Regions from separate parts of the Tessaracoccus sp. ZS01 genome, predicted to be linked through region 2. Evidence: riboswitches for the same ligand, from Rfam matches in the RefSeq annotation. Region 2 holds a riboswitch; the other holds the start of a gene.

Region 1 (7,801 bases), on a different contig from region 2:
CGGGGCCTGCCGGCCACCTGGCGCCACATGCACGGCTTCTCCTCCCACACCTACATGTGGGTCAACGGCGAGGGCGAGAAGTTCTGGGTGAAGTACCACTGGCGCAGCAACCAGGGTGAGAAGAACCTCACCAACGACGAGGCCCAGCGGCTGGCCGGCGAGAACGCCGACTTCCACCGTGCCGACCTCTTCGACGCCATCAGGCGCGGCGAGTTCCCGTCGTGGACGTTGCACATGCAGGTCATGCCGTACGAGGAGGCCAAGACCTACCGCTTCAATCCGTTCGACCTCACCAAGATCTGGTCCCACAAGGACTACCCGCTGATCGAGGTCGGCGTCATGGAGCTCAACGAGAACCCGGTCAACTTCTACGCGCAGATCGAGCAGGCAGCGTTCTCACCGTCGAACTTCATCCCGGGCACCGGCATCTCGCCGGACAAGATGCTCACCGCCCGCGTGTTCGCCTACCCGGACGCCCAGCGCGCCCGCATCGGCTCGAACTTCCACCAGCTCCCGGTGAACCAGCCCATCACGCAGACGAACAACTTCGCCGAGCAGGGCCACATGCAGTACCTGCACACGGGCGCGGCCCCGGTCCACACCTTCAACAGCTACGGGCGTCCGTACTCGGACGCCGAGGTTGTCGATGAGGCGGGCTGGGAGGCTGACGGCTCGCTCGTGCGCGCCGCCGTCACCCGGCACGCGGAGGACGACGACTTCGGCCAGGCGGGCACGCTGGTCCGCGAGGTCTACGACGACGCTCAGCGTGAGCGCTTCGTGGAGACCGTCGCCGGTGGCCTCTCCCAGTGCGAGCAGCAGGTCCAGGAGCGCGGCTTCTGGTACTGGAAGCAGGTCGACGAGAACATCGGCCAGCGCATCGAGAACAAGGTCCGCGGCCTCTCGACCATCGAGGACGAGGATTCAGTGGCCTGATCCAGGCCACTGACGGGGGGCGGGCTGCTGGCGGGCGGCCCGCCCCTCTTTCCGTGCCACCTTGCTGCCGCTTTTGCGCAACCCATAGGACGAACCGCTCAGAGGACGTCGAGGTACGCCTCTGCAGGTGCTGCCTCGATGACACCGGCCTGGGTGAGAAACTCGCCCATCCGGGCGAAGGCCGCGGTGTCGACGGCGACGCTGACCTTACCGTCGCGCTTCCACAGCTCGGCGGTGGCGGCCAGCACCTTCTCGGCGGTGGCCCGCTGCTCCGGCTCAGCCATCGCCGGGATGTGCTCCGCCGTGGCGTCCAGTGCGGCCTGCGGGTCTGCCACGACGGCCTCTTCGGCCTCCTTCATGCCGAGCGCCACGGCACGCAGGATGTCCTCGGACACCTTCGTGCCGGGCGCGATCAGGCTGGGCCCGACCAGCAGCGCCTCGCCGGGTTCGAAGACGGGGATGGAGACCGACGCGATGTTCTGGTTCTCCAGTTGGACGCCCTCGTTGTTGATGAAGCCCATGGCGAAGTCCACCTGCTTGGCGGCCAGCGCAGAGAGCGTCGTGAAGCCGATGTCGACGAGCGTGACCTCGTTCTCCGTGAGGCCGGCCTGGTGGATCGCGCAGAGCGCCGCGTAGTAGCTGGAGCCGAAGTGACCCGGGATGCCCAGCGTGGCCCCGTTGAGTACGTCCAGGCCCGGGTCGGCCCCGAGCGTGGCGGGGTCGCCGCCCATCACCCGCAGCGGGTAGGTCTGGTACGAGGTGGCGAAGGTCCGCAGGTCGTTGCCGCCGGCGTTGGCCACCATCGCCTCATCGGCGGACGCGAAGACGATGTCCTCCTTGCCGCCCAGCACGGCACCCCACAGGTCTTCCTGCTGGCCGTGGTGACGCAGCGTCACGTCCAGGCCGTGCTTCTTGAACAAACCCTCCCTCACGCCGAGGTAGAACGCGCTGAACTGCACGTTCGGGATGTAGGTGAGCCCGACGGTGAGCTTCCCGTCCCCCGCCGCCTCCGGTTGCCGGCTACCACAGGCGGTGAGGGTGGCCCCCGCTCCCACGGCGAGGCCACCCAGCAGCATGCTGCGTCGACTGATCATGTTGTTTCTCCTTGTAGGCGCGCCACTGCCGCTCGCTCCAGAAGCTGGACGAACGCGTACAGGGCCATGGCTGAGAGGCTGATCCAGGCGACCACGGCGAAGACGCCGGCGGTGTCTGCAGCCTCTCGGGACAACGTGAGCAGGGTGCCCAGACCGGCGCCGCCCATGACGAGTTCGCCGACGACCGCACCGGTCATGGCGAGCACCACACCGCCGCGCACGCCGGCCAGCACCGACGGGGCCGCCATGGGCCCCTCGATGTGGATCAGGCGTTGCCAGGCGCTGGCACCGTCGAGAAGGGCGTTCTCCACCACACGCATGTCGAGGGACCGGAATCCGACGATGGTGGTGGTCACCATGGGGAAGAAGGCGACGATCGCACAGAGCACCGCAATGGGGATGGTTCCGTAGCCGATCCAGAGCACCAGCAGCGGCGCCGTCGCTACGAGCGGCACTGTCTGCGTGATGGCGACGACGGGCTCCATCACCGCTGCGAGCAGCCGGGAATGGGTGATGACGATTCCCAACGGGATCGCGACAAGGACGGCGAAGGCGACACCCAGGAGGGCCGCGATCAGCGTCGGCGACAGATAGCGCCACGCGATCCCCAGCTGCGCCTGCGAGACCATGCGGGCGACGACGTCGCCAGGGCCGGGCAGGTAGAGCGGTTCGATCAGGCCGGCGCCGGTCACCGCCCACCACACGCCCACCGCGAGGATGAGCGCAATGGTGGCAGGGATCCAGCGGCCGGCGGTGGGCCTGGTGCGTGCGGGGTAGGCGGACCAGAGCCCGAGGTGCGCAAGCCTGCGCGCCCTACGTCGCTCATCGGTGGTCATCTGCCCCGTCACTCCTTGTCCAGGCCCGGGGCACGCGTCGACAGTATGACCCGAGCAGACCCTCGACACCTCGCTGGATCGCGAGACGTCAGGGCGCATCAAGCACGCCGTCGGCGACGAGTTCCTCCCATCCAGACTTTAACTGTCGGTCTCGGAATTTCACCGAGTCAGCCCTTCTGGAGAACCAGAAGAGGTCGCGGACTGTCACCGCCGGTTCGGACTTACACCGACCCCGGAACACGTTTGCCGTCAACATTAGCACTGCGGCGCCGGAGTGCGCGTTTCCGCCCTCTCAGTAGGCGACCGTGAACCGCTGGCGACGGTGCGCCGGGCGCTCGATCTCGTCGACGAAGGCCTGGGCGTAGTCCTCGCCCGAAATGAACGAATTGCCCTCGTCATCGGTCAGCAGCACGTCGTCGCCAAGGCGGAAACTGCCCACCCGCTCGCCCGGCGCGAAGGCTCCGAAGCCACCGGCGGGGCTGAGGAAGAACCAGTCGAGCGACGCGTCGCTGGCGCGCAGGTCCTCCAGCAGCCCGGCCATCTCGGTGGCCTCCGGCTTGAGCCAGTCCGGGAAGCCTTCCGTGTCGACGAGGCGGGGGCCGCCTGGGGCGACCTCCAGCGACGCGGCGCCTCCGACGACGGCCAGCCGGGCGCCTGCCGCGCGGGCCTCCTCGGCGATCGTCGCCATGACCTCCCGCAGGTGGCCCTCAAGTTCACCGCGCGGCGACAGGGCCGTCACCACCACGTCAGCGCCGGCGACGAGTTCGCGGAGCGCGCTGCGGTCCGAGACGTCACAGGTGCGGTACGTCACTGCGCCGGCCTTTTCGTCGGGGAGATGACGGGAGGCCGCGGTGACCTCGTGGCCGCGGGACGAGGCCTCGCGGACGATGTTGCTGCCGGCGTAGCCGGTGCCGCCGATGATCACGATGCGTGCCATGGTGCAGTCCTTTCTCCGGGGCCTCTGGTAGCTGCCCATTGGGGCAAACCTAGTCCTGCCCTCCAGCCGTCAGGCCGGATCAGGCGGCCCAGAAGATCGCGTCGACGGCGTCGGCCGCGCGTCGCAGCAACCGACGGGTGTCCTCCACCAGCCTGGACGCCTCACCTGCCCGGTAGCCGAGCAAGAGGGCGATGGCCGCCAGTTCGCGTGTGTCGGACGGCAACGCGTCGCTGGCCCGCCCGCGCACCAGCATGATGGCGTCGCGCAGCATGCTGGCCCGGTGCCAGGCCTCCTGCAGCCGGGCCGCCTGGCTCTCCGGCACGATCTCCAACTCGGCCAGCGCCGCCAGTGCGTCCATCGTGGACGTGGTGCGCAGCACCGCATGCTCATGGCCGTGCTGCAGCTGCAGCAACTGCACCGTCCACTCGACGTCCGAGAGGCCGCCGGGCCCCAGCTTGAGGTGCCGGTCGCGCGGCACGCCCCTGGGGATGCGCTCGTTCTCCATCCGTGACTTCAGCTTGCGGATCTCAGAGATCTGCGCGCGGCTCAGGCCGGCCTCGGGGTAGCGGAACCAGTCGATCCCCGCGAGCACCTCCTCCGAGAGCGCCCGCTCCCCCGCGCCATGGCGGGCGCGCAGGAGCATCTGGGCCTCCCAGGTGGAGGCCCACTTGGTGTAATAGGTGAGGTACGACGACACCGTGCGCACCTGGGGGCCACCTTTGCCCTCGGGGCGGAGGTCGGTGTCGATCACCAGCGCGGGATCCGGGCCCGGCTTGCCGATGATCTCGGCGGCGCGCCGGACCAGGTCGGTCGCCCTGGCGAGTTCCTCGCCCTCCGTGCCGTCGGGAACGACGAACATGCAGTCGGCGTCGGAGGAGTAGCTCACCTCATAGCCGCCCCACCGCCCGAGCGCAATGACGCCCACCGGCGGGGCGTCGATGGTGCGGCGCGCCAACTGCAGGCCGGCCTCGACGGTGGCGGACGCGAGGTCGCTCAGCGCGCCGCCCACCGCCGCGAGGTCCGCGTGCCCCAGCACGTCACTCAGCGCGATCCGGCACAACTCGGCGCGGCGCAGCGCCCGGACAGAGGCGACCGACTGCTCAAGGTCGTCGTAACGGTTGGCGGCCCGGGTGAGGGCGGCGGTGAGTTCCTCGACGGAGCGTGGCCGCAGGTCGTCGGTGCTGGCCAGCATCTTGATGTGCTCGGGCGCCCGCTTCAGGAGGTCGACCACGTAGCGACTCGACGACGCCACCCGGGCCAGGCGTTGGGCCATGTAGCCCTCGTCGCGCAGTGCCCGCAGGTACCAGGAGGTCTTGCCGAGCGACTCCGACAGCTGGCGGAACGCGAGGAGCCCGAAGTCGGGGTTCGGCCCGTCGGCGAACCACTGCAGCATCGCGGGGAGCAGTTGGCGCTGGATCTCGGTGCCGCGGTCGCGGCCGATGGTCAACGCGCGGATGTGGCCCAGGCCCGCCTGCGGGTCAGCGAAGCCCAGGGCCCGCATGCGGGTCTTCGCGGCCTCGGTGCTCAACTGCAACTCGTCCGTGCGGACCTGGCTGACGACGTCGAGCAGCGGCGAGAAGAACAGTCGCTGCTGCAGCTGCCGGACCCGGCGGGCGGAATCGCGCCACCGCTTCTGCAGGTCCTCCGCCGAGGATCCCATCGAGCGGGCGACATGGCTGAGGGCCAGCTCGTCGTCCGGCATGAGGTGGGTCCTGCGGAGGCGGCGCAGTTGGATGCGGTGCTCCAGGACCCGCTGGAACCGGTAGGCGCGCGCCATCTCGGCGCCGTCGGCCCTGCCGATGTAGCCGTTGCCGATCAGCGCCATGAGTCCGTCGAACGTGCCGCGGGTGCGGATCCGCTCATCGGCGCGGCCATGCACCAACTGCAGCAGCTGGACGGAGAACTCGGTGTCGCGCAGACCGCCGGAGCCGAGCTTGATCTCGCGATCCTCCTGCTTAGCGGGGATCAGGGAGATCACCCGTTCCCGCATGGCGCGCACCTCAGGCAGGAACTCGGGCCGCTCCCCCGCCTGCCAGACCAGGGGCCACACGGCGTCGACGAACTCCTGGCCCAGGCTGAGGTCGCCTGCTGCGGGACGGGCCTTGAGCATGGCCTGGAACTCCCAGTTCTTGGCCCATTTCGCGTAGTAGGCGCGGTAGCTGGCCAGCGTCCTGACCAGCGGGCCGGCTTTCCCCTCCGGGCGCAGGGCCGCGTCGAGCTGCCAGATGCTGCCCTCATTGGTGTGCGACGAACAGATCCGGGCCTGCGCGGCGGCGAGCTTGCCGGCGACGGCGACCGCTTCGTCGGCCGTTGCGCCCTCCGCCGGTTCGGCGACATAGATCACGTCGACGTCGGAGATGTAGTTGAGCTCCTGGGCGCCCGTCTTGCCCATGGCCAGCACGGCGACGCGGGCCCGCCGCCAGCCGGGCACCTCCGCGCGGGCGAAGGCCAGCGACATGTCGAGGACCACGTCGGCGACATGCGACAGTTCGGCGGCGATCTCGTGGACCAGGGCGTCCGGCTGCGGAGCGGAGAGGTCGCGCGCGGCGATCTCGATCAGCGCGGCCCGGTTGGCCAGCCGGAGCTGGTCCGCGCTCCCGGCGGCCACCCCGTCGTCCAGGTGGATCCGGGCATTGAAGAAGGCGCGCCACCCGGACAGCCCACGGTGCACGGGTTCGACGGCGAGGATGCGCGCCTCGGCCGGGTTCCGCACGAGCGTGTGGGCCAGCACGCTGGAGCCGCCCATGACCAGCAGCAGCCGTCGGAGCCACGCCTCGTCCGACGCCATCTCACGGAAGACCTCCGGCGACGCGGCCTCGAGCCGCTCCAGCGAATCGAGCGCCAGGTCTCGGTCTGCCACGGGTTCGAACAGCGCGAGATCCACCGGGGGTTCCCCGCCGAGCCTGTCCGTCCAGCGCTCCCAGACGCGGGCGGCGCCGCTCGCGGAATCAAAGCCGCGACGGGCGAACTCCCCCATCGGCGACTGGTATCTACCCATTGGCTCAGACTAGTGCGCTGCGCTCCCCGGGGGGTCGCGACGTTCCGACCTGCGCGACGGGCCCTGGGCGCCAGCCGTTAAGCTGAATCGATGTTCAAACCCACGCCGAAGGTCGTCGCCGCGCTGCGCGCGCGCCTCGACGACGAGGGCCTGGCCGCGCTCGAGGTGGAGCTCAGGTTGCGCCGCCCGGATCTCACGCGGCTGCTGCTGCGCGCCGCCTCCGATCCGGCGCCGCTGGGCCGCGAGCTCCTGGCCGCCGTCTGCCGCGCGGGATGCGCCCTCTTGGGTGAGCGGCATCCGGGCGCGACCATCGAGGTGCGGGTGCCGCCGTTCGCAGCGGTCCAGATCGGCTTCGAGACCGGTCCCAGGCACACCCGCGGCACTCCGCCGAACGTGGTGGAGATGAGCGGCGAGACGTTCGCGGCCTTGGCCACCGGACGCCGGGCATGGGCCGAGGCCGACCTGCGCGCCTCGGGCGTCCATGCCGACGAGGCCTCCGTGGCCTTCCCCCTCTGCTGAGGGTTCAGCTGGCGTTCATCCGCCCTCCGGACGACCCAACCGGATCCGATGGCGTGGCGGTGGTGACACCCTCGAACTCAGCGAGGGCGTCCGGCGCTTACTCCGGGAGAAGCGCCACCCATGGCCCCGGCAACGGACAGACTGGACGCATGAGCCCCGAAGTCTCCGCGTCACACCATCCGATGCGCACCCTTGAGGTCGCCGGGCGAAGCGTCCCGGCGCTGGGCCAGGGCACCTGGCACATGGGGGACGCATCGTCGCGCAGAGAGGGAGAGATCGCAGCGTTGCGCACAGGCCTGGACCTCGGCATGACGCTGATCGACACGGCGGAGATGTACGGCTCAGGCCGGGCCGAACTGTTGGTGGGCGAAGCCATCAAGGGTCGCCGCGAGGAGGTGTTCCTGGTGTCCAAGGTGCTGCCAGACAATGCGAGCCACGACGGCACATTCCGCGCCTGCGAGCAGAGCCTGCGCCGCCTGGGCAC
Region 2 (7,801 bases):
CCTCGCCCTGCGGCTCATCCGCCCCGGGCACACGCCGGCCGACCCTGAGACCGACCTCGTCCTGCTGGGCGTCGTCGGCATCATCGATCCCCCTCGGCCCGAGGTGGCCACAGCCGTGGCCACCTGTCAGGGCGCCGGCATCCGACCGGTCATGATCACAGGCGACCACCCCCTGACTGCGCAGGCCATCGCCCGCGAGCTCGGCATCGGGCGCGACGGTGGAGTGCTGACAGGCGTCGAGCTGGACCGCCTTGACGCCGAGGAGTTCGATCTCGCCACCAGGACTGTGAGCGTGTTCGCCCGCGTCTCGCCAGAGCACAAGCTCCGCCTGGTCGATTCGCTGCAGCGTCATGGCCAGATCGTGGCCATGACGGGCGACGGCGTCAACGACGCACCCGCGCTGAAGAAGTCCGACATCGGCGTGGCCATGGGCATCACCGGCACCGACGTCTCGAAGGAGGCCTCGGACATGGTGCTGCGCGACGACAACTTCGCCACCATCATCGCCGCCGTCGAGGAGGGCAGGGTCATCTATGACAACCTTCGCCGGTTCGTCTCGTTCGCCGTGGCCGGCAACCTCGGCAAGATCATCGTCATGGTCGGCTGGCCCATCCCGTTCCTCTTCCTCCCATTCGATGCCACGGCGGCTGTGGCCCTGCTCCCGCTGCAGCTGCTTTGGCTCAACCTCATGACCGACGGCCTGCTCGGCCTCGCGATGGGCAAGGAGCCCGCTGAGTCCACCGTGATGCGCAGGCCGCCCCACGTGCCCGGCGGGAGTCTCTGGACGGGTGGTCTGGGCCGTCGGACGGTGTGGGTCGGCCTGGTCATCGGCGTCGTGGCGCTGGGAATCGGCTTCTGGTACCACGAAACCGGCAACCCGGCGTGGCAGTCGATGCTGTTCACCACCCTTGCGTTCCTGCAGATCGGGCAGGCCTTCGCCACCCGGTCCCACCACGACTCGCTCACCACGATCGGCTGGCGTTCCAACCCGTTGCTGCTGTGGATCGCCGCACTGGTGCTGGCACTGCAGTTGGTAGCGCTCTACACGCCGCTGGGTGTGCTCCTGCGGCTGGAGCCGCTGGGCGCGGTCGATCTGCTGATCGCAGCGGCCGCCGGTGTCGGACTGCTGGTGCTTATCGAGAGCGTCAAGGCCGTGGATCGTGGCAGGGGCGTGGTCATCAGCATCGGACGCGACTGAGGCCGGGCTGGTGCAGCCAGCGCGGATCGTGTGCCCGTTGGCCGCAGCGGAGACCGTCCAGATGGAGGGCATCACCGGCATCGATGCGGACATGCCGGTCATCCGGAGAGCTCCAGAGGAGTCCACCGCGGCCAGGCCCTCACGTTGCGCCCGCCTCCAGTCCTCTCGGTCCAGTCTCGCCCATCGCGGCCCACACGACCCAGAGTCTGGCCGAAAGTCAGTCACCTCCTTGAGGCCCGGGATCATCATTCCCCATGGGGAACCCGTGGGGAATGATGATCCCCCCCAACCAGGCAAGAAGCCTGTCCTCGACGGCAATCGGGAACCGCGTCCCCCGGTGTCACCCGTCGCCAAAGGCGAACCAGCACCCAGAGACAGAGAATCGGCGAGAGGTTCTCACCTCTCGCCGATTCCCTGTATTTGCCCTAGTCAGAGGCACTTTTGTGCGCGAGAGAGGAGTTGAAGCTCTCTTCTGTCAGCCGATAATGGCCCCCTGACAAGGTCTTATGTGGGTTGATTGCTACTTCGTCACCTTGTCGTGGGGAATACGTGGGGAATAGCACCGGAGCCAAGGCCGCGCGGACCTCGCGTCCAAGACTGCCTTCAGCATAGGCCGACGACCGCCAAGCGTCGCAGCCCCAACCCACCCGGCGTTCACCGCAACGCTGCCAGCAGAGCGGCGCCGACCAGGCAGGCTCAAGAGGAGTGCCTCCAAGGCGTCCACGAGCCCTCGGGCAACCACGCACGTGACAGCGACGGCCTCCATGTCACACCTCCCACAGTCTCGGCGATCTCGGTGTACGACTTGCCCCGCGTCGGCGCAGGACGCCGTGGACGTCGGCCTCCTGGAGCCACAATCCTGTCCCGGTGACATGGTGGTGTGGCTCGGGGTTCATGGGCGTCCTCCTGGCGGCGGCGAGCGAACACGACATCCGTCCTAACGGGCTCCGGCTCCTCCTCGCGGACAGGGGCGCCGCGAAGCCACCAGGAGACTGGCGCTACGGATCGTCCCTGTCCGCCGAATCCAGAGTCGGACGTCCACGTCGGCGGACCAGACGTCGCCACCACCCTTGATGACAGGGACAGGGTGCGGCGTGCGGTCGACGACGACCCCACTGGTGGCGGGTTCGGCCGGGGTGGCGCCGGGCGGTCCATTTCTCCGCCCGCTGGCGACCATCGCGAAGGACGCCCCCCTGGAGGCCGCCGTGGCCGCCATGCAGGCGGGCGGCACCCACTTCGCGCTCGTCGTCGACGGTGAGGAAACGATCGGTGCCGCGATCCTCGAGGACGTCGTCGAGCGAGCAATCGGAGAGGTGAGGGACGTCGCCCAGCTGCCACGCACGCCTTGAACGTGGTGACACGCGCAGACGATCGAACGGCTCACCGGCGGCGGCCATTCCGGGTGTCCGGGCGCTTGCAATGGTAGGAGGATCAGGGCACCGCGGCGGTCAGCGCAGAGAGGGTGGCCAGGACGGCCTCGGCCGCCTCGCGTCCCTTGTCCTCCGGTGATCCGGGAAGCCCAGCCCTGTCGAGCGCCTGCTGCTCGGTGTCACACGTGAGGACACCGAAACCGACGGGCGTTCCAGTGCGGGTCATCACGTCGACGATGCCGTGGGTGGCGCCTGCGCAGACGTAGTCGAAGTGGGGTGTCCCGCCCCGGATGACGACACCGAGCGCGACCAGCCCGTCGAAGTGGTGGGCCAGGCGGGCACAGGCGACCGGCAGCTCGAACGTGCCCGGGACGCGGACCACCGTGACGGTCGCGCCGGCCCGTTCCAGCGTGGTAACTGCGTTGGTGACGAGAGAGTTCATGACGAGGTCGTGCCAGGACGAGGCGACGACGGTGATGCGTCGGCCGCGGCCGTCGACGGTGAGGTGGGGGGTGCCGGAGCCAGCCATCAGGCCTCCTGGACGAGGGTGGACGCGGTGGGTAGGCGGTGGCCCATCCGCTCGCGCTTGGTGGACAGGTAGTGCACGTTGTCGGGGTTGGGCTCCACGATGAGCGGACGGAGGCCGGTGATGTCGATCCCCGCCGTGCGCAGGCCGTCGGCCTTGGCCGGGTTGTTGGTGAGCAGTTCGGCCCGGACCACCCCTTGGGCGGTCAGGATGGCGGCGGCGGCGCCGTATTCGCGGGCGTCGACCGGTAGGCCCAGCAGGGTTTGGGCGTCGACGGTGTCCGCGCCGACGTCCTGGAGGGCGTACGCCGACAGCTTCGCGAGCAGCCCCACGCCGCGCCCCTCGTGACCTCGCAGGTAGATCACGACACCCCCCTGACGGGCAATGACGGCGAGGGACTCGTCGAGTTGGCGGCCGCAGTCGCAGCGGCGGGAACCGAACGCGTCCCCAGTGAGACATTCGGAGTGGAGGCGGACGAGCGGTGCCGCGCCATCGGTGGTGAGGCCGCGTGGGCTGATCAAGGCGAGGTGTTCGGCGCCGGTGCGCCGGTCCCGGTAGCCGTGCAACGCGAACGTCCCGTGGGCGGTGGGCAGCGTCGTTACGGCGGCCAGCGTGACGCGGTCGTACAGGTCGCGCCAGGCGACCAGGTCCGCGATCGTGATGACGGGCAGGCACTCGGCCGCGCCGAGGGCGACGACGTCGGGCGTCCGCATCACCTCACCCGCATCGTGGACGAGTTCACCGATCACGCCCACGGGCGGCAGGCCGGCCAGCCGGCACAGGTCGACGGTCGCCTCGGTGTGCCCCTGCCGTTCGAAGACCCCGCCGGGCCGGGCGCGCAGTGGCAGGACGTGCCCGGGCCGGATCAGGTCGGACGCCGCGGCGTCCGGGTTGCCGAGGACGCGGAGCGTGGTGGCCCGGTCCGCCGCCGAGATCCCGGTCGTGACCCCGGACGCCGCGTCCACGCTGACGGTGTACGCGGTCCGCAACGGGTCGGCGCTGTCGGGAACCATGAGGGGCAGGCCCAGACGGTCGGCCCAGTCGACGGGCAGGGGGGCGCACAGGTAGCCCGATGTGTGCCGCACCATCCACCCGACCCATTCGGCGGACGCCGTCGAGGCCGCCAAGATGGCGTCCCCCTCGTTCTCCCGGTCGGCGTCGTCGAGGACCAGGACCGGACGGCCGGCGCGCAGCGCGTCCAGGGCTGCGGGAATGGTGGCGAACTCAGGCATGGATGGTCTCCCGCAGGGCGCCAAGTTCGAGACGCTCGAGGTGGGCGACGATGTACTTGCCGAGGATGTCCGCCTCGAGGTTGACGACCGCCCCGACAGCGGCGGGACCGAGGGTCGTCAGCTCGAGCGTGGTCGGGATCAGCGAGACCGTGAACCGGTCCGGCCGGATGTCGAACACGGTCAGGGACACGCCGTCGACGGTGACCGAGCCCTTCTCGACCAGGTAGCGCTGCACCTCGGCTGGGCAGGAGATCTCGACCACCTCCCACTGCTCGCCCGGCGTACGGGACAGGATGCGGCCCGTTCCGTCGACGTGTCCCTGCACGATGTGCCCGCCGAACCGGCCGTCGGACCCCATCGCCCGCTCCAGGTTGACCCGGTCCCCCGGGGTGAGGCCGCCCAGCGATGTTCGCCGGAGTGACTCGGCCATGACGTCGACCATGAACAGGTCCCCGTCCAGGCCGGTCACGGTGAGGCAGACACCGTTGACGGCGATCGAGCTGCCGTGGGTGGCGTCGGAGGTGACGAGCGGACCGCGGACGGTCACGACGGCGGAGTCCTCCAGGTGGCGGATCTCGACGACCTCGCCCAGTTCTTCGATGATGCCGGTGAACATGATCACTCCTTGCCAGAGTTCGGTTGGGGTTCTGAAAGATCGGGGAGGGGGCGGAGGGTGAGCCGGACGTCGTCGCCCAGACGACGCACATCGACCAGGGCGTACCGGTGGGCGTCCGCGAGGGTGGCGACGCCGAGGTCGCCGACCAGCGGGGAGCCGGAACCCACCAGGACGGGCGCGAGGTAGGCGACGATCTCGTCGACCAGGCCGGCGGTGAGGAACGCCGCGGCGAGGGTGGCCCCACCCTCCAGCCAGACATGACGGACACCGGCTTCCTGCAGGCGTGCCAGGACACCTGCCGGGTCGTCGGCGAGCAGCAGCGTGGACGCGTCTGGCGACAGGACACGGGCGTCAGCGGGGATCGGGCGACGTCCGACGACCACCCGGACGGGTTGCCGGGGCGCTTCCGTGCCGTCGGGGCGGCGGACGGTGAGGCGGGGATCGTCGGCCAGCACCGTCCCCGTCCCGACGACAATCGCCCCGCAGCGGGACCGCAACCGATGGACGTCGAGCCGGGCGGGCTGGCCCGTGATCCACGCCGACGTGCCGTCCGCGGCGGCGGTCCGGCCGTCCAGGGTGCCCGCAACCTTCCAGGTGACGAAAGGACGCCCGTGCGTCACCGAGAACGTCCAGGCCTCATTGAGGAGGGCCGCTTCCGCTGCCCGGACGCCGCCCAGCACCTCCACTCCACCCGCGGCCAGCGTGGCCGCGCCGCCGGACGCGGGCGGATTCGGGTCGGCCTGGGCGTACACCACGCGACGGACGCCGGCGCGCAGCAGCGCCTCGGCGCAGGGACCGGTGCGGCCATGGTGGTTGCAGGGCTCCAAGGTCACGTACGCAGTGGCGCCCGCGGCGTCCGGACCGGCGCCGCTGAGCGCCTCAACCTCGGCGTGCGGCGTTCCGGCGCCATGGTGCCAGCCCTCGCCCACGATCCGGCCGTCATCGTCGACCAGGACGCAGCCGACGCGTGGGTTCGGGTCGGCCCGCGGGGACCGGGCGGCGAGCATGAGGGCACGGTCCATGGCGCTCTCGTGCGCGCTTGTGGTCGCATCGGCTGATCGCCGGTCTTCCAGGATGGTCGGACTCATCTGCCCCTCCGTCGTCTCGTGTGACGACTCCGGGGCAGGGACATGCCAGCGCGCAGCGAAGCCGGACCCGCCAACGCAGGAGCGTCGGCGCGCGGCAATGCCACGAACCGCGTGCGCCTCCCATCCGGACTTTAACCGTCGGTACCGGAATCCCACCGGTTCAACCATTGGCTCACAAGGAGCCGCCGGGTCGCGGACTATCACCGCCGGTTCGGAGTTTCACCGACCCCGGAGCACGTTCTTGCGGCAAAGCGTAGCGAACTCCACGCGTCTCTGTCGGCAACGCTTGAAAACTGAACACTTTCGACGGTGAAAAGGGGACTGTACGTTTTCCGGTGTAACTCCGATGTAGGAGGTACCCGATGAGGATGCAGGTTGAGCCGGTCGCTGAGGCGGTCGTGATGGAGGTCGAGGACCAGGTGACGGCGACGGGAACGCCCCCGCTGGTGGACAAGGATTTGGTGGCGCAGCTCGTGGGCGACGCGCAGCGGCTGGGGCTGTCCGTGGAGGGCGAGGGCGGGCTGCTGGCTCAGCTGACCAAGCTGGTCCTGGAGTCGGCCCTGGAGGGCGAGATGACCGCGCATCTGGGCTATGACAAGCACGAGCGGGTCGAGGGCAGCGACAACGCTCGTAACGGGACGCGGTCGAAGACGGTGCTGACGAAGGCCGGCCCGGTCGAGATCGCTGTGCCTCGGGATCGGGCCGGGTCGTTTGAGCCGGTCGTGGTGGCGAAGCGGCAACGGCGTTTGGGGGCGATCGAGGACGTGGTGTTGTCGCTGTCGGCTCGCGGGCTGACCCATGGCGACATCGCGGCGCATCTGGCCGATGTTTATGGCTCTGAGGTGTCGAAGACCACGATCTCGACGATCACCGACAAGGTCCTGGACTCGATGGGCGAGTGGCAGAACCGACCACTGGACCCGGTGTATCCGGTGGTGTTCATCGACGCGATTCATGTCTGAGCGGTGGGACGAATTTCGGACCGGTTCCAAACATGATTTCACGCTGCTTGTTGGGCCTCGTACCAGGCCGCCTCGACCCGATTCGGGGTTGAATACTCCAGACCCGAGTGCAACCTTTTCTGATTGTAACGCAACTCGATATATCTTGTCACATCCTGAACAGCATGATCCCGCGTGGGATAAACTGAGCTGAGGGATTGATTCCGGACCATGGACCCGATTGGTAGGGTATCGGGAGGAATGGAATGGATTACTAATGACGCGTAGGAAGTTCAGCCCTGAGTTTCGGGAGCAGGCGGTCCGTCTGGTTCTTGAATCGTCACGGCCGATCGCCGATGTTGCCCGCGAGTTGGGTGTGGGAACGGAGACATTGCGGGTGTGGGTGAACAGGTACAAGAAGTCGAGTCCTGTCGACGAGCCAGGATTGTCGGAGCCGGAGCGTGCAGAATTGGAGCGACTCCGCAAGGAGAACCGCGAACTCCGGATGGAGAAGGAGTTCCTGGGAAAAGCGGCGGCCTTCTTCGCGAAGGAGTTCCGGTGAACGCGAAGTATGCATTCATCAACAGCGAAGAGGGCGGGTATCCGATCCGGTCGATGTGCCGGTGGGCGAAGGTGTCGAGGTCGGGGTACTACGAGTGGCGCGATCGTGACCCGTCGGCGACCGAGCGGTGGCGTGCCCAGCTCGGTGATGTGATCGAGGCGATCTTCGCCGACTCGGACGGCACCTACGGTCACCGCAGGGTCCACGCTGCCCTGCTCGAGGCGGGCAGGCCTTGTGACCCGAAGACCGTGCGGACGCTGATGCGTGA

What was found. A riboswitch is a leader RNA that binds a small molecule or an ion and turns the genes downstream of it on or off. The one in region 2 is predicted to bind FMN.
Region 1: another riboswitch for FMN. It lies ahead of C3E87_RS00290 (ABC transporter permease); the one in region 2 lies ahead of ribD (bifunctional diaminohydroxyphosphoribosylaminopyrimidine deaminase/5-amino-6-(5-phosphoribosylamino)uracil reductase RibD).

Annotation. Positions count from the first base shown of each region.
Region 1 is NZ_PQFE01000001.1:46,095-53,895, reverse strand. Features, by position in the region: gene C3E87_RS00305 (catalase) at 1-933, shown strand, start outside; gene C3E87_RS00295 (ABC transporter substrate-binding protein) at 1,032-2,027, opposite strand; gene C3E87_RS00290 (ABC transporter permease) at 2,024-2,863, opposite strand; FMN riboswitch at 2,979-3,107, opposite strand; gene C3E87_RS00285 (NAD(P)-dependent oxidoreductase) at 3,156-3,800, opposite strand; gene C3E87_RS00280 (bifunctional [glutamine synthetase] adenylyltransferase/[glutamine synthetase]-adenylyl-L-tyrosine phosphorylase) at 3,880-6,798, opposite strand; gene C3E87_RS00275 (sterol carrier family protein) at 6,889-7,317, shown strand; gene C3E87_RS00270 (aldo/keto reductase) at 7,467-7,801, shown strand, end outside.
Region 2 is NZ_PQFE01000010.1:290-8,090, reverse strand. Features, by position in the region: gene C3E87_RS10000 (cation-translocating P-type ATPase) at 1-1,198, shown strand, start outside; gene C3E87_RS09995 (hypothetical protein) at 2,293-2,547, shown strand; gene ribH (6,7-dimethyl-8-ribityllumazine synthase) at 2,630-3,097, opposite strand; gene ribB (3,4-dihydroxy-2-butanone-4-phosphate synthase) at 3,097-4,326, opposite strand; gene C3E87_RS09980 (riboflavin synthase) at 4,319-4,942, opposite strand; gene ribD (bifunctional diaminohydroxyphosphoribosylaminopyrimidine deaminase/5-amino-6-(5-phosphoribosylamino)uracil reductase RibD) at 4,945-6,030, opposite strand; FMN riboswitch at 6,139-6,270, opposite strand; gene C3E87_RS09970 (transposase) at 6,432-6,992, shown strand; gene C3E87_RS09965 (transposase) at 7,249-7,533, shown strand; partial or broken gene C3E87_RS09960 (IS3 family transposase) at 7,530-7,801, shown strand, end outside.